2 regions of the Streptomyces sp. NPDC089919 genome follow, and region 2 is predicted to be linked to the other one. Evidence: riboswitches for the same ligand, from Rfam matches in the RefSeq annotation. Region 2 holds a riboswitch; the other holds the start of a gene.
What was found. Region 2 has a riboswitch for glycine ahead of gcvP (aminomethyl-transferring glycine dehydrogenase). Riboswitches for the same ligand answer to the same signal wherever they lie in the genome.
Positions count from the first base shown of each region.

Region 1: linked by a shared signal. The riboswitch ahead of gcvT (glycine cleavage system aminomethyltransferase GcvT) and the one ahead of gcvP (aminomethyl-transferring glycine dehydrogenase) in region 2 are both predicted to bind glycine.

Region 1 is NZ_JBFBGK010000056.1:42,658-49,916, reverse strand. Features, by position in the region: partial or broken gene AB0O40_RS22235 (AAA family ATPase) at 49-627, opposite strand; glycine riboswitch at 852-960, shown strand; gene gcvT (glycine cleavage system aminomethyltransferase GcvT) at 1,142-2,257, shown strand; gene gcvH (glycine cleavage system protein GcvH) at 2,349-2,726, shown strand; gene glyA (serine hydroxymethyltransferase) at 2,750-4,006, shown strand; gene AB0O40_RS22215 (APC family permease) at 4,187-5,848, shown strand; gene AB0O40_RS22210 (L-serine ammonia-lyase) at 5,973-7,259, shown strand, end outside.
Region 2 is NZ_JBFBGK010000003.1:3,942-25,111, reverse strand. Features, by position in the region: gene AB0O40_RS02065 (EamA family transporter) at 1-915, opposite strand, end outside; gene AB0O40_RS02060 (EamA family transporter) at 1,108-2,115, opposite strand; gene AB0O40_RS02055 (SRPBCC family protein) at 2,286-2,714, shown strand; gene AB0O40_RS02050 (PadR family transcriptional regulator) at 2,794-3,423, opposite strand; gene AB0O40_RS02045 (SDR family oxidoreductase) at 3,609-4,331, shown strand; gene AB0O40_RS02040 (PhzF family phenazine biosynthesis protein) at 4,510-5,331, shown strand; gene AB0O40_RS02035 (type II CAAX endopeptidase family protein) at 5,336-6,139, opposite strand; gene AB0O40_RS02030 (substrate-binding and VWA domain-containing protein) at 6,295-8,076, shown strand; gene AB0O40_RS02025 (glutamate--cysteine ligase) at 8,054-9,601, opposite strand; gene AB0O40_RS02020 (hypothetical protein) at 10,104-10,700, shown strand; gene AB0O40_RS02015 (DUF5999 family protein) at 10,993-11,199, shown strand; gene gcvP (aminomethyl-transferring glycine dehydrogenase) at 11,324-14,209, opposite strand; glycine riboswitch at 14,400-14,498, opposite strand; gene AB0O40_RS02005 (PRC-barrel domain-containing protein) at 14,613-14,996, shown strand; gene AB0O40_RS02000 (DNA polymerase IV) at 14,906-16,384, opposite strand; gene AB0O40_RS01995 (MerR family transcriptional regulator) at 16,461-17,093, opposite strand; gene AB0O40_RS01990 (bifunctional nuclease family protein) at 17,280-17,753, opposite strand; gene AB0O40_RS01985 (MerR family transcriptional regulator) at 17,807-18,550, opposite strand; gene AB0O40_RS01980 (FHA domain-containing protein) at 18,597-19,529, opposite strand; gene AB0O40_RS01975 (DUF881 domain-containing protein) at 19,612-20,400, opposite strand; gene AB0O40_RS01970 (small basic family protein) at 20,406-20,738, opposite strand; gene AB0O40_RS01965 (DUF881 domain-containing protein) at 20,735-21,170, opposite strand, start outside.

The sequences.
Region 1 (7,259 bases), on a different contig from region 2:
CGGGCGAGCCGACTCAGGCGCGGGCGGGGCGGCGGATTCCGCGGCCGCCAGCAGGGCGGCGACGGCGCGCCGGTGGCGGGTGAAGGCGTAGGCGCTCACGCCGCGGCCCCGCGCCGCCTGGCCCGACAGCGCCTCCCCCGCACTCGCGTCCAGCAGCAGCAGGTGCAGCGACCGCCCCCGCCGCCGCGCGGCCCGTCCGAGCAGCCGGCGCACCCAGGCCTGGGTACCGCAGTCGTGGACCACCACGCTGCGCCCCGACCGCAGTGCCGCCCACAGGCCGGCGTAGTGCGCCACCCGGACCGCCGGCCGGTACAGGCCGTACGGCAGCCGCCCCGGCAGCCGGGCCTCCCACCGCTCGCGGACGTCCTGGGAGTCGATGGCCGGGCCGGTCACGGCCCGCTTCATCAGGGTGCTCTTGCCGCTGCCCGGCAGCCCGGAGACCACCACGAGGTCCCCGGCCGCGAACTCCAGCCGCCGGGGCCCGGCGGCGCCCAGCCCCCGCAGGTCCCGCACCCGGCCGGCCGGGGCCGCCGCGGCCGGCGCCGCGCTGCGCCGGTCCGGCTGGACCGGCACGGCCAGGGCCGCCCCGTCCGGCACCGTCACCGCTCCGAAGATCCGCACAGCGATCGCCTCCCCTGAGGGCCCCTCCCAGCGGCAGCTGGGGGAAGGGTCAACCGGACCCATGCCCACTAAGTGTAAAGAGACGGTAATGCGAGGGGTACGGTTCCCGCGGAGCCGGCTGCCGCCCCGCCCCGTCCCCCGCCCCCACCCGGAGATTTGCCCCGGGGCCCGGCCCCCCGTTCCCGCCGGACGCGTGCAATGATGTGCGCGCCAACTCCATACAGGCCGCTTGAATCCGCGCGGGAGAGTTCCGGGCCCTGCCACCGGCAGGCCGCACCGGGCGCCGAAGGAGCAAGACCCTCCCTTGAATCTCTCAGGCCCAGTTACCGCGCGGGCGAGGCACATCTGAAAAGCGGGTCCGACCGGCATCGCCCACCGGACCCCACCCAAGGTGCAAGTCACCCCCGCGACGCGTAGCTTCGTACGCGCCTGCGGTCGTGACGAACCTCTCAGGTTCCGATGACAGATGGGGAGGAACCGTCCTCATCTTTTGACGCGGCCTGCCCTGGGAGCCACCCCTATGTCGAACACCCCCCGTCTGACCGCCCTCGACGCCGTGCACCGTGCCCTCGGTGCCACGATGACCGACTTCGCGGGCTGGGACATGCCGCTGCGCTACGCCAGCGAGCGGGACGAGCACACCGCCGTCCGCACGAAGGCCGGCCTGTTCGACCTCTCCCACATGGGCGAGATCACCGTCACCGGCGCCGAGGCCGTCAAGCTCCTCGACTACGCGCTGGTCGGCAACATCTCCACCGTCGGCGTCGGCCGCGCCCGCTACACGCACATCTGCCAGGAGGACGGCGGCATCCTCGACGACCTGATCGTCTACCGCCTCGGCGAGACCGAGTACATGGTCGTCGCCAACGCCTCCAACGCCCAGGTCGTGCTGGACGCCCTCACCGAGCGCGCGGCCGGCTTCGACGCCGAGGTTCGCGACGACCGGGACGCCTACGCGCTGATCGCGGTGCAGGGCCCCGAGTCCCCCGCGATCGTGAAGTCCCTGACGGACGCCGACCTGGACAACCTCAAGTACTACGCGGGCCTGCCCGGCACCGTCGCGGGCGTCCCGGCCCTGATCGCCCGTACCGGCTACACGGGCGAGGACGGCTTCGAGCTCTTCGTGAAGCCCGAGCACGCGGTGGAGCTGTGGGAGGCGCTGACCAAGGCCGGCGAGGGCGCCGGCCTGGTCCCGGCCGGCCTGTCCTGCCGCGACACGCTGCGCCTGGAGGCCGGCATGCCGCTGTACGGCCACGAGCTGACCACCGCCCTGACGCCCTTCGACGCGGGTCTGGGCCGGGTCGTGAAGTTCGAGAAGGAGGGCGACTTCGTGGGCCGCGCCGCCCTCGAGGCCGCCGCCGAGCGCGCCGCCGGCAACCCGCCGCGCAAGCTGGTCGGCCTGATCGCGGAGGGCCGCCGGGTCCCGCGCGCCGGCTTCCCGGTGGTCGCCGACGGCCAGGTCATCGGCGAGGTCACCTCGGGTGCCCCGTCCCCGACGCTGGGCAAGCCGATCGCCATGGCGTACGTCGACGCGGCGCACGCCGCGCCCGGCACCTCCGGTGTCGGCGTCGACATCCGCGGTACGCATGAGGCGTACGAGGTCGTGGCCCTGCCGTTCTACAAGCGGCAGAAGTGACGATCCCGCACCGGGATCCCGCCACCTCCTTCGTCTCACCCTCCAAGACACCCGTTCATCAGCACTCCCCCGCATCCAGGAGAATCAGGCCATGAGCAACCCCCAGCAGCTTCGCTACACCAAGGAACACGAGTGGGTCTCGGAGGTCGACGCGGACGGCGTCGCCACCGTCGGCATCACCGAGTTCGCGGCCAACGCGCTCGGTGACGTCGTCTACGCCCAGCTGCCCGAGGTCGGGGCCACCATCACCGCGGGCGAGTCCTGTGGCGAGCTGGAGTCGACCAAGTCGGTCAGCGACCTGTTCGCCCCCGTCGACGGCGAGGTCGTCGAGGCCAACCAGGACGTCGTGGACGACCCGGCCCTGGTCAACACCGCCCCCTTCGAGGGCGGCTGGCTCTTCAAGGTGAAGATCACGGGCGAGGCCGACCTGCTGACCGCCGACGAGTACGCCGCCCTCACCAAGGGCTGACCGGACCACACCGAGGGATCCCGATGTCGCTTCTGAACACTCCCCTTCACGAGCTGGACCCGGACGTCGCCGCCGCCGTCGACGCCGAGCTCCACCGTCAGCAGTCCACCCTCGAGATGATCGCCTCGGAGAACTTCGCTCCGGTCGCGGTCATGGAGGCCCAGGGCTCGGTCCTCACCAACAAGTACGCCGAGGGCTACCCGGGCCGCCGTTACTACGGCGGCTGCGAGCACGTCGACGTGGTCGAGCAGATCGCGATCGACCGCATCAAGGCGCTCTTCGGCGCCGAGGCCGCCAACGTGCAGCCCCACTCGGGCGCGCAGGCCAACGCCGCCGCGATGTTCGCGCTGCTCAAGCCGGGCGACACGATCATGGGCCTGAACCTGGCCCACGGCGGTCACCTGACCCACGGCATGAAGATCAACTTCTCCGGCAAGCTCTACAACGTGGTCCCGTACCACGTCGACGAGTCGGGCCAGGTCGACATGGCCGAGGTCGAGCGCCTCGCCAAGGAGTCCAAGCCGCAGCTGATCGTCGCCGGCTGGTCCGCCTACCCGCGCCAGCTGGACTTCGCCGCCTTCCGCCGCATCGCGGACGAGGTCGGCGCGTACCTGATGGTCGACATGGCGCACTTCGCCGGCCTGGTCGCCGCGGGCCTGCACCCCAACCCGGTGCCGCACGCCCACGTCGTCACCACCACCACGCACAAGACCCTCGGCGGTCCGCGCGGCGGTGTCATCCTGTCGACGCAGGAACTGGCCAAGAAGATCAACTCCGCGGTCTTCCCCGGTCAGCAGGGCGGCCCGCTGGAGCACGTGATCGCGGCCAAGGCGGTCTCCTTCAAGGTCGCCGCCTCGCCCGAGTTCAAGGAGCGCCAGGAGCGCACCCTGGCCGGCGCGAAGGCCATCGCCGAGCGCCTGGTGCAGGACGACGTCAAGGCCGTGGGCGTGGACGTGCTGTCCGGCGGCACCGACGTGCACCTGGTCCTGGTGGACCTGCGCAACTCCGAGCTGGACGGCCAGCAGGCCGAGGACCGGCTCCACGAGATCGGCATCACGGTCAACCGGAACGCCATCCCGAACGACCCGCGGCCGCCGATGGTGACCTCGGGCCTGCGGATCGGTACCCCGGCCCTGGCCACCCGCGGTTTCCAGGCCGAGGACTTCACCGAGGTCGCGGACATCATCGCCGAGGCGCTGAAGCCCGCGTACGACAGCGACGCCCTCAAGGGCCGGGTCTCCGCGCTGGCCGCGAAGCACCCGCTGTACCCCTCGCTGTAAGGCGGTCCGCCGCTCCGTACGGCGTACGAGCAGGGCCCGGCCTGCGGTTCCCACAGGCCGGGCCTTTCTCATGACCAACGTCCCAGGCGGTGGGCCCTGATGCCTCTGATTGCGCCAAATATTCGTAAATAGGCTCGACATAAGGCATCCCCCCGTCAAGGACGACAGGCAGGCACCCTCATGGACATGAGTGCGGCGAACCGGAAGGGACTCAGTCTCTTCGCGCTGGTCATGATCGGCATCGGTTCCATCTTCGGCTCCGGCTGGCTCTTCGGCGCCGGCACCGCGGCCCAGGTGGCCGGCCCGGCGGCGCTGGCCGCCTGGGTGATCGGCGCGGTCTTCATCGGCATGATCGCCATGTCCTACGCGGAGGTGGGCGCGGCCTACCCGATCCCGGGCGGCATGGCCCGGTACGGCTCGATCTCGCACGGTCCGGTGCTCGGCTTCATCACCGGCTGGGCCGTCTGGATCGCGGTGGCCTCGCTGATCCCGATCGAGTCGATCGCGGCGACGCAGTACATGTCCTCGTGGAGCTTCGGCTGGGCGAAGGGCCTGGTGGACGCGGGCAGCCACCAGCTGACCGCCTTCGGCATGGCCGTGGCGCTGGTGCTGACCGTGCTGCTGTGGCTCTCGTGCTACTGGTCGGTACAGCTCCTGGCCAAGATCAACTCGCTGCTGACCCTGGTCAAGTTCGCCATCCCGGTCCTCGCGGTGGCCGCCCTGATCGCCTCCGGCTTCCACACCGAGAACTTCTCCGCCCACGGCGGCTTCGCGCCCAACGGCTGGACCGCCGTCCTGACCGCCGTCACCACCTCGGGCGTGGTCTTCGCGTTCAACGGCTTCCAGGCCGTGGTCAACCTGGGCGGCGCCGCCAAGAACCCCGGCCGGGCCATCCCGATCGCCCTGGTCGGCGCGCTCTCCCTGGGCCTGGTGATCTACCTGGCGCTGCAGACCGCCTTCCTGGGCGCCGTCCCGCCGGAGCAGCTGGCCCAGGCCGGCGGCTGGAGCGGGATCAACTTCAACTCGCCGTTCGCCGAGCTGGCCCAGCTCCTGATGATCCACTGGGTGGTGGTGATGCTCCAGTTCGGCGCCTTCATCTCGCCCGCCGGCTCCAACATCGCCAACGTGGCCTCGGCCGCGTACATGGTCCAGAACCTCGCCGAGACCGGCTTCTTCCCCAAGAAGCTCCAGCAGACCCACCCGGTCTACGGCACCGCCCGCCCGGCGATGTGGCTGAACCTCGGCTTCTCGGTGCTGCTGCTGGTCACCGTGGGCCACAGCTGGAAGACCCTGGCGCCGATCATCTCGGCCGCCATGGTCATCTCGTACCTGATCGGCCCGGTCGCGGTGGGCGTCTTCCGCCGCACCAAGCCGGACCTGCCCCGGCCGTTCCGGCTGCCGATGGCCTCCGTGCTGTGCCCGCTGACCTTCGTCTTCGCCGCCTGTGCGCTGTACTGGTCGAAGTGGCCCAACACCGGCATCGTCACGGCCCTGACCCTGGTGGCGGCGCCGGTGGCCGCCCTGGTCCTGCGCCGCAAGGGGGAGCGGGACCTGGCCGGGCAGTTCGCCCCGGCCTGGTGGATCGTCTGCTTCCTCGGCGCGCTGTCCCTGCTCTCCTGGCTGGGCGGCACCGACTTCGGCGGCACCGGCCGCATCCCGGGCGGCCTGGACATCGCCCTGGTCGCGGCCATGGCGCTCGGTGTCTACCACTGGGCCGTCCGGGCCGGAGTCAAGGCCCACCTCGCCGGGCTCCCGGGCCCGGACCCCGTACTCGACGGCGAGGCGGACTCCACCACGGAGGCCCAGACTGCCGACCGGGAACGTGAGCTGTCCCACGCATGACCCCATAAGTACCGGTCCGGCAGGCGAACCGTTCACCTGAGCGGGTTAGGCTCGTCTGTCGGACAAAATCCGCACACATCCCCATCTCCTGCCCCTCCACGAGCAGACAAAGGAGTCCGACTCCGTGGCCATCTCCGTGTTCGACCTCTTCTCCATCGGCATCGGTCCGTCCTCCTCCCACACGGTGGGCCCGATGCGCGCCGCACGCATGTTCGTGAACCGGCTGAAGAAGGACGGCGTGCTCGCCCAGACCGCGTCCGTGCGGGCCGAGCTCTACGGCTCCCTCGGCGCGACCGGGCACGGCCACGGCACCCCCAAGGCCGTCCTGCTGGGCCTGGAGGGCCACTCCCCGCGCACCGTCGACGTCGAGTCCGCGGACGACGAGGTCGAGCGGATCCGGCAGAGCGGCAGGCTGCGCCTGCTGGGCGCCGAGATAGGGGACGTCCACGAGATCGCCTTCGACGAGCCGAACCAGCTGATCCTGCACCGCCGCCGCTCGCTGCCGTACCACGCCAACGGCATGACCCTCTTCGCCTACGACGAGGCCGGGGCCCCGCTGCTGGAGAAGACCTACTACTCGGTCGGCGGCGGCTTCGTCGTCGACGAGGACGCGGTCGGCGAGGACCGGATCAAGCTCGACGACACCGTGCTGAAGTACCCCTTCCGCTCCGGTGACGAGATGCTGCGGCTGGCCAAGGAGACCGGCCTGTCGATCTCCTCGCTGATGCTGGAGAACGAGAAGGCCTGGCGCACCGAGGACGAGATCCGGGCCGGTCTGCTGGAGATCTGGCGGGTCATGCAGTCCTGCGTCAACCGGGGCATGTCCCGCGAGGGCATCCTCCCCGGCGGCCTGCGGGTCAAGCGCCGGGCCGCCTCCACGGCGCGCCAGCTGCGCACCGAGGGCGACCCGATGATGCACCGCTCGGAGTGGACCACCATCTACGCCATGGCGGTCAACGAGGAGAACGCCGCCGGCGGCCGGGTCGTGACGGCCCCCACCAACGGCGCCGCGGGCGTGCTGCCGGCCGTCCTGCACTACTACATGAACTTCGTCCCGGGCGCGGACGAGGACGGCGTGGTGCGCTTCCTGCTGGCCGCGGGCGCGATCGGCATGCTCTTCAAGGAGAACGCCTCCATCTCCGGCGCCGAGGTCGGCTGCCAGGGCGAGGTCGGCTCGGCCTGCTCGATGGCGGCCGGCGCGCTGGCCGAGGTGCTGGGCGGCACCCCGGAGCAGGTGGAGAACGCCGCCGAGATCGGCATGGAGCACAACCTCGGCCTGACCTGCGACCCGGTCGGCGGCCTGGTCCAGATCCCGTGCATCGAGCGCAACGGCATGGCGGCGGTCAAGGCCGTCACCGCGGCCAAGATGGCCATGCGCGGCGACGGCAGCCACAAGGTCTCCCTGGACAAG
Region 2 (21,170 bases):
CGCGGTGAGCAGGAGGGCGGTCCCGCCCACGGTCGCGCCGGTGAGGCGCTCACCGAGCCAGAGCACCGCGATCACGGCCGCGCTCACCGGCTCGATCAGCATGATCACGGAGACCGTGGCGGCCCGCACCCGGGCCGCGCCCGTGAAGTACAGCGCGTACGCCAGCGCCGTCGGCACCGTCGCCACGTACGCCAGCAGCACCAGCACCCGCAGCGGTTGCGCGGTGGCCGGCAGCGCGCCCTCGGCCAGCGCGAGGGGCAGCAGGGCCAGGGCCCCGACCCCGAAGGACCAGGCGGTGGTGACCAGCGGGTCCCCCGCACTGCCGGTCCGGCCGGCCCGCCGGGTGCGCAGGGTCATCGCGGCGTACCCGGCTGCGCTGAGCAGCGCGTACCCGATGCCCGCGGGCCGGACGGCCGCGGCGCCGCTGCCCAGCACCAGGACGCACAGCCCGGCGAGCGCGCCGCCGACCGCGGCCGCGCCGCCCCGGCCCAGCCGCTCGCCCATCCACGCGCGGGCGCCGAGGGCGATCAGCACCGGGCCGGCGCCCAGCGTGGCGACGGTGGCCACGGCCAGTCCGGTGTCGCGGACCGCGGCGAAGTAGGCGGACTGGAAGAGCGTGAACAGCAGACCGGTGACGACCAGGCTGCGGACCGCCGGCCGGGGCCGCGCCGCGGACCCGGCGGCCGGGCGGCGGCGCAGCGCGAGGACGCCCAGCAGCACGGCGAGGCCGCCGGCGCACCGCCAGAAGGACAGCGCCAGCGGCCCGAGGTCACTGGCGCGGTAGAGCAGGGAGGCCGCCGCACCGGCGGTGCCCCAGGCGGCACCGGCGACGACGAGCTGGAGCAGGCTGCGGCCGACCGGCGACAAGGGCCGGACGGGCAGCACGGAGGAAGGCAGGGACAGGTTCTTCGACACGTTCGATCTCCGCGGACGGGAAGGCAGGAGGGCGCCGGGGCGCCGTTACCGGATTCCGTGCGCGGGCAGCGCCGGACCGCCCGGGGGCACACCCCGGGCCGGGTCCACGCCGACGGCCTGCCGGCCGCGAGGGGGAGCCGCCCGCGTTACGCGGTCGGCGGCGAAAGAACGCTCAAGTACATGATCTGCACCCTATGTGGCGCTGGTCTCGCGGTCCAGGGCCGTTTCCGGCACCGCGGCGGCCGGCGTCCCGGGCCCGCCCCCGGCGACCGGCTCGGCCGGGTGCGCGTCCCCGGCGGCCGCGCGGGCGCTCTGGGCGACGAAGGCCCCGCCCAGCACCAGCGCCCCGCCGAGGATCTGGGGACCCGAAAGGTGCTCGCCCAGCAGGATCCAGGCGAAGACGGTGGCGACCACGGCCTCCAGGCAGGCCACCACCCCGGCCACCTGCGGGGAGAGCTTGCGGATCGAGACCACACCGGTGACGTACGCGAAGCAGGTGGCGATCAGCACCACCCAGCCGACCAGCAGCAGCGCGGGCACCTCGGTCCCGGCCACTTCCGCCGAGCCGCCCAGCACGTCCCAGTCCATGCCCCAGGGCCGGGCCACGAAGGTCAGCACGACGGCGGCGACCAGCATGCCGTACACGATCACGCCGAGCGGGTCGGGCGCGTCGGCCTCCTCGGTGCCCTGGTCGGACAGGATGAAGTAGAAGGCCTGGCAGCAGGCGGCCGCCAGACCCAGCAGCACGCCGATCAGGTCCAGGTCGAGCCCGGCCCAGATCTGCACCACGCAGGCGAGCCCGGCCACCGCCAGCGCGGCGCCGGCCGCCGCGGCCCGGGTCACCGGGCGGCGCTGCACGAAGCGGATCCAGCCGAGCAGCAGGGCCGGGCCGAGGTATTCCAGCAGCAGGGCCACGCCCACCGGGATCCGGGAGATGGCGGCGAAGTAGAACGCCTGCACGCCTGCCACGGCCAGCAGGCCGAAGCCGGCCAGCAGCGCGGGCCGGCGCAGCACGAGGTCGCGGTGGCGCCAGGCCAGCGGGGACAGCACGAGGGCCGCCCCGGTCACCCTGATCCAGACCATGTGGAGCGGGTCCAGACCCGCCTCGATCAGCGGCTTCGCCGCGACTCCGGAACTACCGAAGGCAACGGCCGAGACGAGGGCCAGGCCCAGTCCGGCGTTCTTCCCTGACGCTTGCATCGGGCCATCATGACAGCCGGGGTCAGCACCGTCACCAAGAAGACGCCTGTTGAGACGGCGCGGGGAACCGGCGCCCCCGGCCGAGCAGATCTGACAGGTCGTCAGTATTGAATGTTCCGGCCGCCGGGGCTACCTTCCGCGGCACGAACCGACGACAAAGGGGTGGTCGCATGGCCGAAGTCACCGCGGAATCGCGCATCGAGGCGCCCGCCGCGAAGGTCTGGTCCCAGCTGCTCGACTGGGACGCGTACGGCCAGTGGAGCCAGACCCACACCAACTTCCCCCAGGGCGGGCCCGCGGACCTCGCGGTGGGCGCGACCTTCGCGGAGAACATGAAGATGATGGGCTTCCCCGCGGAGGTGGTCTGGACCGTGGAGGCCCTGGAGGCCGAGCGGGTCCTGGCGATCCGCGGCAAGGGCCCGATGGGCGTGGTCGTCGGCACCCGGTACACGCTGGTCCCGGACGGCGCGGCCACGACCGTGCGGATCGACGGCGACTTCACCGGTGCGGCGGTCTCGCTGATGGCGGGGAAGCTCAAGGACTCGGCCACCGCCGCGCTCAACGAGTCGCTGCGCAAGCTGGCCGGCCTGGTGGCCTGAGCGCCGCGCATGCAGGCGGACGCACGACGGCGCCCCGCGGCGAGAGCCACGGGGCGCCGTCCTGTGCGCGGCCGGCGGATCAGTGCTCGTCGGCCAGGATCAGGTAGAGCTTCTTGCGGGCGTCGTTGACCACGGCGAGCGCCTTCTGGCGCTGCTCGGGCGAGCCGGTCTTCCAGACCTGCCCGAAGGCCTCCATCAGGCCGACGCCGGCCTGGCGGACCTCGTTCATCGTGTCCCAGTCGACCCCGCGGCCGGCCTCCTCCCATGGGGCGGGCGAGCCCGCCTCCGCTTCGGTGCGGCCGGCGTCGGTGAGCGTGAACAGCTTCTTGCCGCCCTCGCTCTCGCTGGTGATGAGCCCTTCGTCCTCGAGCATCTGCAGGGTCGGGTAGACCGAGCCCGGGCTGGGCTTCCAGGCCCCGCCGCTGCGCTCGCCGATCTCCTGGATCATCTCGTAGCCGTGCATCGGCCGGTCGGTCAGCAGGGCCAGGATCGACGCGCGGACATCGCCGCGCCTCGCCCGTCCCCGGCCGCCGCCGCGACCGCCTCGTCCACCCCCGAAGGGGCCGCCGAACGGCGGGCCGAAGGGGCCGAAGGCCGCGCGCCGCCCCGGGCCGAAGCCCGGACCGAAGCCGGGCCCGGGCCCGAAGCCCTGGCCGCGGCCACGCGGGTGTCCCTGTCCGTGATCGTGTTCGTGTCCATGAGAACGCATGACAGCGCTCCTTTCGGTGAGAGTATTCGCAACTCAGTCGCGATGGCTCAACGATATATCGGAACCGATCGCTTGGCAAACAACCAGGTCGATGGGCGAATGGCGGCCGCCCGAAGCGCGCGCCGGGCCGTGCGGTGATCTGCTGGGAGGCGACAGGACCGAGAGCTGCGGGAGGGACCGCCCCCATGACCAAGCCCCTGATCGTCATCACCGGTGCCAGCTCGGGCATCGGCGCCGAGACCGCCCGCCTCTTCGCCGCCGAGGGGCACCCCCTGCTGCTCCTCGCCCGCCGCCTGGAGCTGCTGGAGGAGCTGGGCCTGCCGGACGCGCTCTGCCGCAAGGTGGACGTCACCGACCGCGACGCCGTCGCGGCGGCCGTGCGCGAGGCGCAGGAGCGCCACGGGCCCGCCGACGCGATCGTCAACAACGCCGGGGCCATGCTCCTGGGCCGGGTCGCCGACCAGCCGGTGGACGAGTGGGACCGGATGATCGACCTGAACATCAAGGGCGTGCTCTACGGCATCCGCGCCGTGCTGCCCGGCATGCTGGCCCGCGGCGCCGGCACCGTGATCAACATCAGCTCCGTCGCCGGCCGCAAGACCTTCCCCAACCACACGGCGTACGTGGCCACGAAGTTCGCCGTGCACGCCCTGTCGGAGAACCTCCGCGAGGAGGTCGCCGCCTCGGGCGTCCGGGTGGTCACCATCGCCCCCGGCGCCGTGGAGACCGAACTCCTCTCCCACACCTCCGACGAGCGGATCAAGAGCGACTACCGGGCCTGGAAGGAGTCCGCCGGCGGCGCCCTGGCCCCCCGGGCGGTGGCCGAGGCCGTCGCGTACGCCTACCGTCAGCCCCCCGAGGTCACCATCCGGGAGATCGTCCTCGCCGCCACCGGACAGGAGTCCTGACCGCCGGCCGGCATCCGGCACCGCGCCGGCGGGCCGCCCCGCGGGACGATCGGCCCGCCGCCACCGCCCCCTCGCCCCGGGCCACGGCAGGCCTTAGGTCCCCGGCTGCCCGGATCCCAGGCCAGAGTCCCCCGATTGGCCTTGTCGTCCGGGCCCTGCGGCCCCGTACGTTCAAAGCATGCGCATCCGAATCGTCGACGCCTTCACCGACCGGCCCTTCTCGGGCAACCCCGCCGCCGTCCTGGTCCTGGACCAGGACGCCTTCCCCGCCGACGGCTGGCTCCAGCAGGTGGCCCGCGAGATGAACCTCTCCGAGACCGCCTTCACCCACCCGCTGCCCCCCGGCGGCGACGCGGACTGGGCGCTGCGCTGGTTCACCCCCGCCGCCGAGGTCGACATGTGCGGCCACGCCACCCTCGCCACCGCCCACGTCCTGGCCACAACCGGCCGGGCCACCGGCACCGTCCGGTTCACCGCCCGCTGCGGCGTCCTGACCACCGAGGCCGCCGGCGAGGGCCGCTACACCCTCGACTTCCCCACCTCCGAGCTGACCCCGGTCGCCGAACCGCCGGAGCTGGCCGCCGCACTCGGCAGCCCGGTGCACTCGGTCCACGACACCGCCGCGCACATCGGCGACCTGGTCGTGGAGCTGCCCGACGAGCGCGCGGTACGCGAGCTGCGCCCGGACCTCGCTGCGCTGCGCGCGTACGCCAAGCGCGGGATCATCGTCACCGCCCGCGCCGAAGACCCCTCCCGCGGCTACGACTTCGCCTCCCGCGGCTTCTTCCCGGCCGTCGGCATCGAGGAGGACCCGGTCACCGGCAGCGCGCACACCGCCCTCGCTCCCTTCTGGGCCGCCCGGCTGGGCCGCACCGACCTCACCGGCCTCCAGGGCGGGGCCCGTCAGGGCCTGGTCCGGGTCTCCCTCCAGGGCGAGCGCACCCTCCTGACCGGCGACGCGGTCACCGTGCTGGACGGCGAACTGCTGACGGCGCCGTAGCGGGTCAGCGGGTGGGCAGCCAGCCGACGTGCCCGGCGAGCAGCGCGTACCCGACGAAGGCGACGACGTCGAGCAGCGCGTGCGCCGCCACCAGCGGGCCCACCCGCCCCCACCGGCGGTACAGCAGCACGAACACCACGCCCATCACCATGTTGCCGATGAACCCGCCGACGCCCTGGTACAGGTGGTACGAACCGCGCAGCACGGAGCTGGCGACCAGCGCACCGGCCGGGCTCCAGCCGAGCTGACCGAGCCGGCGCAGCAGGTACCCGACCACGATCACCTCCTCCAGCACGGCGTTCTGCAGCGCGGAGAGGATCAGGACCGGGAACTTCCACCACACGTGCGGCAGCGCCTCGGGCACCACCGTCAGGTTGAAGCCGCCGGCCCGGGCCGCCAGGTAGAAGGCCAGCCCGGCGCTGCCGATGCCGGCCGCCACCAGGGCGCCCCGCCCCAGGTCCTGCCACGGCCGGGTGCGGTCGAGGCCGAGGGCCCGCAGCCCGGGTGCGCCCTCGCGGGTCAGCAGGTGGGCCACCAGCAGGACGGGGACCAGCGCGGAGGCGATCCCGAACAGCTGCCAGGCCAGGTCCAGCCAGGGCCGCCCCGGCGCGTGCGAGGCGTTGAGGGTGGCGGCCTGGTCCTTGAGCCCGCCCGGTCTGGTCACCGAGCCGATGAAGCTGATCAGTGCGGACACCCCGCTCGCACCCAGCGACAGGGCCAGCACCAGCAGGGTCTCCGACCTGAGAATGCCCCGCTCAGGTGCCGTTTCACGCAAAGATCCGTCCACCGCTCCCGTCTCCGCCCGCACATTGACTCCGATTCAGCAATCCCGTTCCATCCGCAACTCCGCCCCGCTAAGGTCTCGCCACGCGTACGAAGATCGCCGTGCGCGGCGGGGAGGGCTGCCCTCCCCATACTGCCTGCCCGGCATCTCATCGGGGTTCATGGAGGGGCACGACCAGCATGGGACGTCACAGCCTGCCCGACACCCGGCCCCGTGGCGAGGACCCGCCCGGCGGGACGGACCGGGGCCGCGCCACCCGCCGCACCGTGGTGATCGGCACCGCGCTCGCGCTGGCCGCCGGGACGGTGGCGGTGGCCGCCGCCCAGGGCGCCCTGCCCTTCGCCGCCGACTCCTGCGCGGACCGGGCGGTCCGCCTGCGGGTGGTGGCCAGCCCCGACATCGCGCCGGTGGTCCGGGAGGCCGCCGACCGGGCGCGCGAGCGGCACCTGACCTCCGACGGCCGCTGCCTGGCGGTCCGGGTCACCGCCCGCGACAGCCACGCCGTCGCCCTGGAACTGGGCGCGGGCCGGCGGACCCCGGACTACGACGTGTGGATACCGGACTCCGGGGCCTGGGTGGAGCGCACCCGGCTGCAGCCGGAGTCCACCGCGGTCGCCCCCGTCGCGGGCATCGCGGCCTCCCCCGTCGTGCTGGCCGCCACACCCGCCGCCGCGAGCGGGCTGGGCTGGCCGAAGAAGCAGTACGGCTGGGGCGAGCTGGCCGCGGCCGCGGTGGGCGGCGGGGAACTGCGGACGGGCGCCGCCGACCCGACCGCCAGCGCGGCCACCCTGCTCGCCCTGGGCCGCATCTCCGCCTCGGCGGCCGCGCTGGGCCCGGACGGCGACGTGGTCGCGGCCGGCGCGGCCAAGCTCCTCTCCCAGCGGATCAGCGAGAGCGACGCCCTGCTGCCGCAGACGCTGCCCCGCGACGGATCGCAGGCGGAGCGCGCCGACCCGCGGCGCAACCAGGCGGTGATCCTCTCCGAGCAGGCCGCGGCCGCCCACAACACCGCCCACCGCGACGCGCACCTGTCGCTCTTCTACCCGAAGGACGGCGCCCCGCTGCTCGACTACCCGTACACGCTGGTGGACGAGGCGCACCTGGACCTGGACGAGAACCGCGCGGTGATGCGCTTCCTGCAGCTCCTCGGCGACGAGGACGGCGGCCGGGCGCTGGCCCGGCACGGCTTCCGGGACCCGCACGCCGCCGCCTCGCCCGCGGTGGTGCGGGCGGCCGGCGGGGACCCGGCCCAGCCCGTGGGCGCCACCCTCGCGCAGCCGCCGACCGGCAAGGACCTCCAAGAGGCGCTGGCCATGTGGACCATCACCGTGCAGAGCGCCCGGCTGACCACGGTGGTCGACGCCTCGGGTTCCATGGCCGCGCCGGTACCGGGCCACGGCGACCGCTCCCGGATGGAGGTCACCCGCGGCTCACTGCTCCAGGGGCTGGCCACCTTCACCCCGGACGACGAGATCGGACTGTGGGAGTTCGCCACCCGGCTCGACGGCCCCCGGGACTACCGCCGGCTGGTCCCCACCCGGCGGCTCGGCGAGCAGGAGGACGACGGCTCCACCCAGCGGCAGCGCCTGGTCGCGGCCTTCGACGCGCTGACCCCCGAACCGGACGGCGCCACCGGCCTGTACGACACCGCCCTGGCCGCCTACCAGGAGGCCCGCGACTCCTACCGGTTCGGCAAGTTCAACGCCCTGGTGATCCTGACCGACGGGGTCAACGAGGACCCCGGCTCCCTCACCCGCGCCGCCCTGGTCAAGCGGCTCGAGGAACTGCGGGACCCCCAGCGGCCGGTACCGCTGATCGCGCTGGCGATCGGCCCGGACGCCGACCTCGGCGAGCTCGGGCCGATCGCGGCCGCGACCGGCGGGGGCGCCTACCGGGTCAACGACCCCACCCAGATCCACACGGTCATCCTCAAGGCCATCACGGCCGTCGGGCGGGGCTGACCCCGGCCGGGGCCGGCAGCTCCTCGTCGGGCAGCCCCAGCGGCCAGGTGTGCACGGGATCGCCCCGGTGGCTCAGCTCCGCGTACCGGCGGGTCAGCGCGGCGAGCGCGGCCTCCCGGCGCATCCCCGCCGAGCGGGCCCGGTGGTACGTCTCCACCTGCCAGGTCGCGCCGTTGGCCCGGCGGCGGCAGCGCTCCTCGATGATGCCGAGGTAGTGGTCCCGGTCGGCCGGTTCGATGCCCCAGGCGTCCAGGCCGTCCGCCGCCATCGGCAGCAGCTCGTCGAGGACCAGCTGCGCGGCGGGCACCGCGGCCAGGCCCCCGCCCCGACCGCGCCGGGGCCAGCGCAGCCGGGCGTCGATGCCGTACCGGCAGGCCGCGTCGAAGTTGGCCTCCGCCTCCGCGAAGGGCATCCGGGTCCACACCGGACGCGGCTCCTCGGCCAGGGTGCGCACCAACCCGTAGTAGAAGGCGGCGTTGGCGACCACGTCGGCGACGGTGGGGCCGGCCGGCAGCACCCGGTTCTCCACGCGCAGGTGCGGCATGCCGTCGGCGACCCCGTACACCGGCCGGTTCCAGCGGTAGACCGTGCCGTTGTGCAGCACCATCTCCTGGAGCCGCGGCACCCCGCCCTCGGCCAGCACCCGCAGCGGCTCCTCCTCGTCGCAGATGGGCAGCAGGGCCGGGAAGAAGCGGACGTTCTCCTCGAAGAGCTCGTACGCCGACTCCACCCACCGCTCGCCGAACCAGGTGCGCGGCCGCACCCCCTGGGCCTGCAGCTCGGGCGGCCGGGTGTCGGTGGCCTGGGTGAACAGCGGCGGCCGGGACTCCCGCCACAGTTCGCGGCCGAAGAGGAAGGGGGAGTTGGCGCCCACCGCGATCTGGGCCGCGGTGACGCACTGCGCGGCGTTCCAGACGGCCGCGAACCGGGCCGGGGTGACCTGGAGGTGCAGCTGCACCGAGGTGCAGGCGGCCTCCGGCACGATCGAGGTGGAGGTGCAGGCCAGCCGCTCGACCCCCTCGATGTCCAGGGTGAAGTCCTCTCCCCGGGCCGTGATGATCTGCTCGTTCAGCAGCGAGTACCGGTCCACGTCGGAGAGGTTCGCCGCGACCGCGTCGGCATGGGCGATGGTCGGCAGAATTCCGATCATCACCACTCCGGCGTCGACCTCCGCGGCCATCCGGTGGGCATACCCGAGTCCGGTGCCGAGCTCTTCGGCGAGCCGGTCGAAAACACGCCCTTCCAACCGGTGCGGGACGACGTTCACTTCCAGGTTGAACATGCCGAGTTCGGTCTGGAAATCCGGACTCGCTATTCGGTCCAGCACTTGTGCATTCATCATGCGCGGCAGTCCGTCGGAACCCGCGAGGTTCAGCTCGATCTCCAGCCCCATCAGATTCTTCGGGCGATCGAACCTCTTCTCCGCCAGAAGCCGCTCCAGTCCCTCGAGGCACTCGTGAAGCTTCCTCCGATACCGTTGCCGATCGGACAGGTCGAATCCGCCTGCCACGACCTTCTCCCCCATCGAAGCGTCCCTCCTCGAGTGGCCCGCCCCGGGCCCGGGGCGGACTGTACGGTCGATGATGCCCCGGGGCGGTGATCGATAACGCCGGGGGCGGACGGCTGGCGGACAGCGCGCGCCGGTTTGGCCGAAGCAGCGCTTCGGCACGTTCTCCGGGCACATGACAAAAATCCACGGCACCGCGCACATTTCCTTTGCCCGTGCCGATTCCGGCGAACGGCGCTTTCCAGCCGAGCGGTCGTCCGGTAACCTCCGAGCTCAGCGAGACTTATGCGCGAGCGAGCGGCACGGAATCCCACACGGCGGGACCGGTAAGCGCCTTGCCGGCAATAGCCAGGAGAGGTACCCGAAACACCGCGTGAACACGTGTCGTATAAACTCCGCAAACGAGGCAGAGAGTTGGCGCCCGGCCATTGCCCCACAGCCCCCCTCTGGCCCCAGAATGCGACAGCGCCGTCCCCGCACCTGCCCCGCACCTCCCCTCCCACGTGAGAGGCGACCCACTATGCCGCTGCATGTTTCCACGGCCCCCGCGCCCGCCCTGCGCAGCGTTCTCGCGGCACTCGGTTCCGCCACGGCCGTCCAGGCGCACACCCCCGCCCTGCGCGCCCTCCAAGGACCGCTGACCCCCGAACTCCCGCTCCCGGTGCACGTCCTGGACCGGCTCGGACTCTCCGAGCCCGCGGCCGCCGGCCGCCCGCCGCGCACCCGGCTCACCGGCTGGCGGTTCCTGATCCGCAGCGGCGAGCGGTACGTGGCCGCGGCCGACACCATGCTGACCCCGGACGGCTGGGCCTTCTCCCACTTCTTCGAGGGCCCCTACGTCGCCGCCACCGAACGCGCCCTGCACCAGGCGGAATCCGCCGGCGCGCACTACCAGCCGCGACTGCTCTCGGTGCCGGAGCTGTACATGATCACGCTGTGGCTGCACCGCGCCGCCGGGGCCGACCCGGCGTCCGGCCTGCCGGCCCCCGCGGACCTGCTGGTGCCGTTGGCCCCCGCGCCGCCCGGGATCGCTGCCTACCGCCCGCACCCGGTGTCCGAGCTGCTGCCCGTCCTCACTCATCGCCTCGCACCCCCCGTCCTGGCCACTCCTGCCTGATCCGGGTACGCCATACGGACTAGCCCGCCGGGACCACGCGCGAACCACCTGAACCGACCGGGGAGTTGGCTGAACCGCCCGCAAGGGTGATGCGTCATCAATCAGTGGGGACAGCTGCCGGGAAATCCCTGCGGAGCGACCGCCGTGGGGCAACACTGGGGTCCTGCTCCCGCTTTTGCGGGAAGACCCCTTCTACTGGGGAACTGACCGACCGATTGACGGGGGGGCGGCCATGAACACCGATTCGAGCCGCAGGACGACACTCACCACTCCGCAGCGAAAGAACGCATCCATGTGCCAGCACCAGCCAGCCTGCCCTTCAGCCGACTCCGCCGACCGGGAGGCGGCCCGGCTCCTGGCGCACCACCCCGAGCAGGGCTGGAGCCTGCTGTGCAACGGCGTCCTCGTCTTCGAGGACACCGGTGAGCTGCTGCCGGACGGCCAGATCATCGCACCGCACCGCCCGCTGGCGGCCACCCAGGTCGCCCGGGCCGCCTGACCGGCACACCACCACGGGCGCGGCGACCCGGCAGGCCGCACCCGCAGCACGCCGAGGGGCCGGCCCGGAGAGGAATCTCCGGGCCGGCCCCTTACGTCGTCCACCGCCCGCCGGGCGGCAGCGGTCAGTTGTCGTACTCGTCCAGCGGCGGGCAGGAGCAGACCAGGTTGCGGTCGCCGAAGGCGCCGTCGATCCGGCGCACCGGCGGCCAGTACTTGTCCGCCGGGGAGACGCCGGCCGGGAAGACCGCCTCGTCACGGGTGTACGGGTGGTTCCACTCGCCGCCCAGCGCCGCCGCGGTGTGCGGGGCGTTGTGCAGCGGGTTGTCGTCGGCCGGCCACTCGCCGCCGGCGACCCGCTCGACCTCGCCGCGGATCGCGATCATCGCGTCGCAGAAGCGGTCCAGCTCGTACAGGTCCTCGGACTCGGTGGGCTCGATCATCAGCGTGCCGGCCACCGGGAAGGACATGGTCGGCGCGTGGAAGCCGTAGTCGATCAGGCGCTTGGCGATGTCGTCGACGCTGACGCCGGTCTCCTTCGAGAGCGGACGCAGGTCGATGATGCACTCGTGCGCGACCAGGTCGCCCGGGCCGGTGTAGAGCACCGGGTAGTGCGGCTCCAGGCGCTTGGCGATGTAGTTGGCGCCGAGCACCGCGACCTGGGTGGCGCGCTTGAGGCCCTCGCCGCCCATCAGCCGCACGTACGACCAGGAGATCGGCAGGATGCCGGCGGAGCCCCAGGGGGCGGCCGAGATCGGGCCGACACCGGTGGCCGGGCCGGCGGTGGGCTGCAGCGGGTGGTTCGGCAGGTACGGCGCGAGGTGCGCGCGGACGCCGACCGGGCCGACGCCCGGGCCGCCGCCGCCGTGCGGGATGCAGAAGGTCTTGTGCAGGTTCAGGTGCGAGACGTCGCCGCCGAAGTGACCCGGCTTGGCCAGGCCGACCAGGGCGTTCAGGTTGGCGCCGTCGACGTAGACCTGGCCGCCGGCCTCGTGCACCTGGGCGCAGATGTCGGCGACGTGCTCCTCGAACACACCGTGCGTGGACGGGTAGGTGATCATCAGTACCGCGAGCTCGTCGCGGTACTGCTCGATCTTGGCGCGCAGGTCGTCCGTGTCCACCTCGCCGTCGTCGGCGGTCTTGACCACGACCACCTTCATGCCGGCCATCACGGCGCTGGCGGCGTTGGTGCCGTGCGCGGAGGACGGGATCAGGCAGATGGTGCGCTGCTCGTCGCCGTTGGCGCGGTGGTAGGCGCGCACGGCCAGCAGGCCGGCCAGCTCGCCCTGGGAGCCGGCGTTGGGCTGGATCGAGACCTTGTCGTAGCCGGTGACCTCGCAGAGACGTTCCTCCAGCTCGTTGATGAGCGTGGCGTAGCCCTGGGCCTGGTCGATCGGCGCGAAGGGGTGCAGCTGGCCGAACTCGGGCCAGGTGACCGACTCCATCTCGGTGGTGGCGTTGAGCTTCATCGTGCAGGAGCCCAGCGGGATCATGCCCCGGTCCAGCGCGTAGTCGCGGTCCGCGAGCTTGCGCAGGTAGCGCAGCATCGCGGTCTCGGAGCGGTGCTGGTGGAAGACCGGGTGGGTCAGGTAGCCGTCGGTGCGCAGCAGCGCCTGCGGCAGGGCGTCGCCGGTGGCGGCGTCCAGCGCCTCGAGGTCGGCCTCGGCGCCGAAGGCGGCCCAGACCGCGGCCAGCTGCTCGCGGCCGGTGGTCTCGTCACAGGACATCGAGACGTGGTCGGCGTCGACGAGGTACAGGTTGACCCCGCCCTGGCGGGCGGCGGCGACGACCTCGGCGGCGCGGCCGGGGACGCGCGCGGTGAGGGTGTCGAAGTAGCTGCCGTGCACCAGCTCCACACCGGCCGCCGTCAGGCCCGCGGCCAGCAGGGTGGCGTAGCGGTGGGTGCGCTGGGCGATCTGGCGCAGGCCGTCCGGGCCGTGGTAGACGGCGTACATGCCGGCCATCACGGCCAGCAGCACCTGCGCGGTGCAGATGTTGCTGGTGGCCTTCTCGCGGCGGATGTGCTGCTCGCGGGTCTGCAGCGCCAGGCGGTAGGCCTTGTTGCCGTCCGCGTCCACGGACACGCCGACCAGGCGGCCGGGCAGCGAGCGGGCGTGCTTCTCCTGGACGGCCATGTAACCGGCGTGCGGGCCGCCGAAGCCCATCGGGACGCCGAAGCGCTGGGTGGTGCCGACGGCGATGTCCGCGCCGAGGGAGCCCGGCGAGGCCAGCAGGGTCAGGGCCAGCAGGTCGGCGGCGACGGTGACGATCGCACCCAGGCCGTGCGCCTGCTCGATGACCGGCTTGATGTCGCGGACCGCACCGGAGGCGCCCGGGTACTGGAGCAGCACGCCGAAGACGCCGCGCTCGGCGATCTCGGCCGGGATGCCCGCGGAGAGGTCGGCGACGACGACCTCGACACCGGTCGGCTCGGCGCGGGTCTCGATCACCGCGATGGTCTGCGGCAGCGCGTCGGCGTCGACGAGGAAGACCCCGCCCTTGACCTTGCCCACGCGGCGGGCCAGCGTCATGGCCTCGGCCGCGGCGGTGCCCTCGTCCAGGAGGGAGGCGCCGGAGGTCGGCAGCCCGGTCAGGTCGGCGACCACGGTCTGGAAGTTGATCAGCGCTTCCAGCCGGCCCTGGGAGATCTCCGGCTGGTACGGCGTGTACGCGGTGTACCAGGAGGGGTTCTCCATGACGTTGCGCAGGATCACCGGCGGGGTGAAGGTGCCGTAGTAGCCGAGGCCGATCATCGGCGCCAGCACCTCGTTGCGGGCGGCGAGGGAGCGGAGCTCGGCCAGCACCTCGGCCTCGGTGCGGGCACCGGGGAGGTTCAGCGCCTCGGCGCTCTTGATCACGTCCGGCACAGCGGCCGCCGTGAGCTCGTCGAGCGAGCCGTAGCCGACCTGGGCGAGCATCTTGGCCTGGGCCTCGGCGTCGGGGCCGATGTGGCGCTGCTCGAAGGGGATGCCGCGCTCCAGGTGGGAGAGCGGAAGACGACTGGCGGTCATGGGCGGAGGCCTCCTGGTCTGACGACCTGCGAGGGGTACCACGGCGCGGGCACCCGAACGGCCTCCCCCTCTGTCATCTCAACCTGAGAGCTTCACCGGCAGACCCCGAAGAGGGCATGCCGGCTTTCACCGTCGGTGAGGAGGGGTTCCGGCACACCGGTCCGACGCCCGCCCTGCTTTCCAGAGTGGCCTCATCCGTGCGGTACGTCTGCCTGAGAGATTCCGGGGAGGATTTGCTCCTTCGGCGCCTCCGGTGAACTGGATCGGAGGACTCTCCCGCGCGGGGTCAACAGCCGGAAACCAGACTACCAGCGAGGTTCCTGGGACCTCCCTCGAGTGGCCCCCTCTCCGAATATGCACTTTTGTAGTCTTTACGGAGGAGTTGCGACCAAATGGAGGGACCGTGCAGACCGACATCGATCCGCGCAGCCTGATCGGCCGCAAGGCGTTCGACCGCAATGGCACCAAGATCGGGACCGTGGACGAGGTGTACCTCGACGACGCCACGGGCGAGCCGGAATGGGCCGCCGTCCGCACCGGTCTCTTCAGCCGGGACGCCTTCGTCCCCCTGGAGCCCAGCGAGGTCGTGGGCGACACCCTGCGGGTGCCCTTCGAACGCTCCCTGATCAAGGACGCCCCCGACTTCGGCGTCGGCCGGCACCTCTCCCCCGAGCAGGAACTCCAGCTCTACCACCACTACGGACTGGACGTCTCACTGCCCGGCGAGGTCTCCGCCGCCGCCCCCGACCGCGACTTCGGCCGGCTCGCCGGCGACGACGGGGCCTGAGCCGGCCGCCCCGGATCCACCAGCGGCAGCGGGTCGGACGGCACCAGCTCCGGATCGTCGACCTTGAACGTACGCACCCGGCCCGGCTGCGCCGAGCCGGGCTCCTCGAACCGGACGGTCACCCGCCCCACCCCGCTGCCCTGCACCCAGCCCGCGCCGTACTCGCTGTGCCGGACGTCGCTGCCGGCCGGCCAGCGCCGCTCCGGCGCCGGCTCCTCCTCGGCCGCCGCCACCGGCCCCTCGGCCCCGCCCGGACCCGGCGCAAGGCCTTCCGGGGGCGCCCCCGGCTCCCCGGCCGCGCCCTCCGCCGAGGCCTCGGCGAACTGCGCGAACAGGTCCTCCTGGGTGTAGTCGGCCAGCCCGGAGACGCCCACCCCCAGCAGCCGCACCCCGCCGGTGGTGTCCACCGCGTCCAGCAGCCGCCCGGCCGCCTCCCGCACCACCGCAGGGTCGTCCGTGGGCCCCCGCAGCGTCTCGGAGCGGGTCAGCGTCGAGAAGTCGAACCGCCGCACCTTCAGCACGATGGTCCGCCCCGAGTGCCCCGAGCCGCGCAGCCGCTGCACGCACCGGTCCGCCAGCCGCTGGACCTCGTACCGGATCCGCACCCGGTCGTGCAGGTCCACGTCGAAGGTGTCCTCCACCGACACCGACTTCGCGTCCCGCTCCGCGACCACCGCGCGGTCGTCCCGGCCCAGCGCCATGCGGTACAGCGCGACCCCGTGCGCCCGGCCCAGCAGCCGCACCAGCTCGTCCTCGCCCGCCTCGGCCAGCTCCCCCACCGTGGTCATCCCGGCCCGCCGCAGGTGCTCCCCCGTGGCCGGCCCCACGCCCGGCAGGGTGCGCACCGGCATCGGTGCCAGCAGCTCCCGCTCGGTCCCCGGGGGTATCAGCACCAGCCCGTCCGGCTTGGCCTCCTCGGAGGCGATCTTGGCGAGCATCTTCGACCCGGCCAGCCCCACCGACCCGCTCAGCCCCGTCACCGCCCGGATGTCCGCCCGCAGCCGCTCCCCGGCCGCCCGCGCCCCGGCCTCGTCGAAGGCCACCCCGCCGGCCTCCAGGTCCACGAACGCCTCGTCCAGGCTCAGCGGCTCCACCAGCGGCGACAGCCCCCGCAACAGCTCCATGACCTGGTCGCTGACCGACCGGTAGAGGTGGAAGCGCGGGTAGAGGTACGCGCCGTTCGGGCACAGCCGCCGGGCCTGCGCCGTCGGCATCGCCGAATGCACCCCGAACCGCCGCGCCTCGTACGAGGCCGTGGCCACCACCCCGCGCGGCCCCAGCCCCCCGACGATCACCGGCTTCCCGCGCAGGCTGGGCTTGGACGCCTGCTCCGCGGCGGCGAAGAAGGCGTCCATGTCCAGATGCAGGATGGTCGGTGCGGCTCTCACGACGCTGATGCTGCCTCACGCCACTGACAACGCCCCGCAAGACCCTCCGGGGCGGCCCGGGGGCCGGCCCCGGGGCTCAGACCGCCCGGTTGCGGCGGCGGGCCAGCTCGTCGGCCGGGTTGTGGCCGACCAGGGTCTCGCCGGTGTCCACCCGCTCGCCGTGCAGCTGGGACAGGGCGTGCTCCACGTCCCGCCAGACCACGCCCACCGCGATCCCGAAGACGCCCTGACCGCCCTGGAGCAGTCCCACGACCTCGTCCGGGGAGGTGCACTCGTAGACGGTCGCGCCGTCGCTCATCAGCGTCATCCGGTCCAGGTCGGAGAAGCCCCGGGCGCGCAGGTGCTGGACGGCGGTGCGGATGTTCTGCAGCGCCACCCCGGTGTCCAGGAAGCGCTTGACGATCTTCAGGACGACGACGTCCCGGAAGCTGTAGAGCCGCTGGGTGCCCGATCCGTAGGCCGGACGCACGCTCGGCTCCACGAGCCCGGTCCGCGCCCAGTAGTCCAGCTGCCGGTACGTGATACCGGCCGCGGCACAGGCCGTCGGCCCCCGGTATCCGATCCCCTCCGACGCCGGGTCCTCGTTGACCACTGCGGGTTCCTGCCGGCGCGCGGAGCCCACCGCGCCGCCGTAGAGCGGGTACGGCCCGCTGTCCCCCGCACTCCGCGCGGGGGTGCCCCCGGTCGTACCGTCGCCGCTGATTCTCACGCCGACCCTCCGTCCTTGACCTGCCCAACTCGACGGTAGGCAGTCACCAGGGGTGCGTCAACGATCGCCACACTCGGCACGCCGAGTGATAATCACCCTGAGAGTGGTTTCGCGTACCTCTCCGCGGGAAAGGCTACTCGAATGCCTTGAGCAACCATGGAGCGCTTCTCAGCCGCTCCCGGCGCCTCAGCCGCTCCCCGTGCCGAAGTCCTCCGGGGAGATCTGGTCCAGGAACTCCCGGAACTTCTCCACCTCGTCCTCCTGCTCGTCCGGAATCGCGATGCCGGCGTCGTCCAGCACGCCGTCGCTGCCGTAGATCGGCGTCCCCGTGCGCAGCGCCAGCGCTATGGCGTCGGACGGCCGCGCGCTCACCTCCACGCCGCTGGCGAAGACGAGCTCCGCGTAGAAGACGCCCTCCCGCAGGTCCGTGATCCGGACCTCGCTCAGCTCCTCGCCCAAGGCGTCCAGGACGTCCTTGAAGAGGTCATGGGTCAGCGGCCGCGGCGGGGCCATGCCCTGCTGTGCGAAGGCGATCGCGGTCGCCTCTCCCGGACCGATCCAGATGGGAAGGTACCGGTCGCCTCCCACTTCACGCAGGAGCACGATCGGTTGGTTGGAGGGCATTTCCACCCGGACACCCACAACGTCGAGCTCGTTCACACAGCAACCCTAGGACCTGCCGTGCGGGTTTGGGTAGTCGGGCACCCCCCGGGTCAGTGCAGCCGCACCCCGAGGGCGCTCTCCACCAGGGCTCCGTGCAGCCGCACGGACAGCCCGGCGAGCTCTTTCATGGTCGCTTCGGCGTGCGCCCTGGTCTGCGGGTTGCGGTGCCGGCGCAACGGTGCCACCACCTGCTCCACCAGGCCCGCCTCCCGCTCCGCGGCCGCCTTCATGGCCCGCAGGTGCCGCGGCTCCACACCGAATCGGCCCAGGTCGGCCACGAGTTTGGCGACGGTCAGCGCCTCCGCCTCGAAACCGCCGTCGGCCGACTCGGCCAACAGGCCGTACGACTCCCACTCGGCGAGCTGGGCCTCGTCCACCTCGGCCGCCGCCAGCAGCTCCGCACGGCCGACCCTGGCCACCGTGGGCCGGTCCGCACCGCCGTCGATCACCCCGAGCACGGCATCGCCCTGCGGCGAGGGCGCGGGAATCCTGACCGGCTCGCCCCGGTCCGCGGCGTCCAGCTGCTCGCGGATCACCTTCAGCGGCAGGTAGTGGTCGCGCTGCAGCCGCAGGATGCGGGCCAGTCGCGTCACGTCGTCGGGGCTGAACTTGCGGTACCCGGACGGCGTGCGCCGGGGCTCGACAAGCCCCTCGGCCTCCAGGAACCGGATCTTCGAAATGGTCACTTCGGGAAACTCGTCCCGCAGCTGGTTGAGCACCGAACCGATGCTCAACAGCCGCCCGGCCGAGCCGGCGGTGCCGTTTCCGGCACCGCCCGTCGGTGTACGCAGCATGGACCTTCCCTGGGGGTCGCTCCCCCCGGACCCGTCCGGGGGAAGGTCAGATGCCTCGCTGGGACGCGTAGAAGACCAGCCGGTACTTGCCGATCTGCACCTCGTCACCGGCGGTGAGCACGACCGAGTCGATCGGCTCCCGGTTGACGTACGTGCCGTTCAGGCTGCCGACGTCCGAGACCGTGAAGCGGCCGTCCTGGCCCCTGCGGAACTCGACGTGCCGCCGGGAGACCGTGACGTCGTCCAGGAAGATGTCGCTCTGCGGGTGCCGTCCGGCCGTGGTCAGCTCGCCGTCCAGGAGGAAGCGGCTGCCCGAGTTCGGCCCGCGCCGCACGATCAGCAGGGCCGAGCCCGCCGGCAGGGCGTCCACCGCGGCCTGGGCCTCGGGAGACAGGGACGGCAGGGCGTGCTGGCCGGTCATCTCCGCCTCGTAGGCCTCCAGGCCCGAGATCGAGATGGTCGACGTGGTCTCCGAGGCACGCTCCGGCGTCAGACCCGGCCGCAGCGGTGCGCCGCAGTTCGAGCAGAAACGGCTGTCCTCGCCATTGCGGTGCCCGCACCTGCCGCACACCAACATGGACGGCTCCTCGCGCCGCGGCTGCCCCGCGGAGGCATGGGTGGCGTACGGATCGGGGGCAAACCCTCCACCCGCACTTGAGGTTGATGGTTCACCGAAACCTATGCGTCCGGACCCTGCCGGGTCAACGGACGACGCGCCCGGCGCGCCCGGAATGTCACCGGACCCCGCGACCTCGTCACGGAACAGCGGGCGATCGCCCTGCTGCTCCGCGTCACCGTGACGCGCGGCGCGGTGCTTGTTGCCGCTGTCCTCACGCGCCTTCTTGCCGAACAACTTCTCAAACAACTTCACGGGCGATTCCCCTTGACCGAAACAGACCCGCCCGTGGGGCAGGACGAACCCTGAATGCACACACCTGCCGACCCGGACATTCTCACAACGTCCGCAACCACCAGACAGTTTCCACCACGCACCACCCGATCGGTGCGCCGACCCCCCGCAAGCCTCCGCCCACGTGGGCCGCACCACACTGCGCCCCGCCTCACGACGATGACGACCGAGCGTAGTCAGGCTGCTTCGCCGCCCGCAAGGCGTCGACGACGATCTTCGCCGACTGCTCCACGGATGCGGTGGCCTGCTCCTTCTCCAGGGTCTGGATGACCCCTCCCGGGATGTTCAACGCCGGCTCCAGGTCCTGCGGCTTGCCGATGACCTTGAACTCATAAGGCTGTGTGATCTTCCGACCGTCGACGGAGATCCCGCCGTCCGCATCGGCGAAGTACGTGTCGGCGACCACCCGCACGCCGTTGACCTGGATCGCCTCGGCCCCGGCCGCCCGCAGCTCCTGGACCGCGTCCAGCAGCATGTCGGGCTCCACGAGGTGCTTGGCGTCACCGACCCGCAGCGTGATCCCGGGCCCCTCCGCCGCGACCGAGCCCGCCAGGATGCCCAGTTGGCGCTCCTTCTCCACGGTCTGCTTGCGGGCCTCCTCGGCCTGGTCCGAGCTGGTCTCCAGCTCCCGCTTCTGGTCGTCCAGCCGCTGCTTCTCGTCCTCCAGCCGCTTCGTCCGGCCGTCGAGTTCGTCGAGGATGCGGACCAGGTCCTCCTGACGGGCCCCGCGCAGCGCGTTCGAGTCGCTGTTGGACCGCACCTGGATGGCCAGCCCCAGCCCCAGCACGAACAGCAGCAGCGCCACGACCAGTTGCGCACGGGTCACCCGCGGCGGCCACAGCCCCGCGGCCAGCCGCTGCCGCCCGGTCTGCTGCTCCGGTGCCGGCGGCGGGACGGGCACGCCGTCCTCGGGCCCCTGCGGGGCGGTGTTCTCGCTCATCGGCCTCACGCCCGGAAGACGTGCCGGCGGATGGCCGCCGCGTTGGAGAAGATGCGGATGCCGAGCACGACCACCACACCCGTCGACAACTGGGCGCCCACGCCGAGCTTGTCACCGAGGAAGACGATCAGCGCGGCCACCACCACGTTCGACAGGAACGACACCACGAAGACCTTGTCCACGAAGATCCCGTCGAGCATCGCCCGCAGACCGCCGAACACCGCGTCCAGCGCGGCCACGACGGCGATCGGAAGGTAGGGCTCGACCACGGCCGGCACCTCGGGCCGGACCAGAAGTCCGACCACCACGCCCACCACGAGGCCCAGTACGGCGATCACGATGCACCCTTCTTCGGTTCTGCGGTACGTACGATCAGGCTCGACGCGGCCGGCAGCCGTACGTCGTCCTCCTTGGAGACGCTGAAGCGGATCCCGTAGTTCTCCTGCAACACGTGCAGGTACTGGCCGTCCACGCTGTCCTGGAAGTCCGTGCTCAGCCGGTTCTTGTCCCCCACCGCCAGCACCTCGTACGGGGGCACCAGCGGCCGGTTGTCGACCAGTATCGCGTCACCCGCCGCGCGGATCGCCGACAGCGAGGTCAGCCGCTGCCCGTTGATCGACACGGCCTCCGCCCCGGCCTGCCACAGGCCGTTGACGATCCGCTGCATGTCCCGGTCCCGGACCCGCCCGGTGTCCGAGAAGCCGCTGCTCTCCCGGGGACCCCCGCCACTCTGGTCCACGGCGCCCTTGGCGTCGTCCACCGTCAGCTTC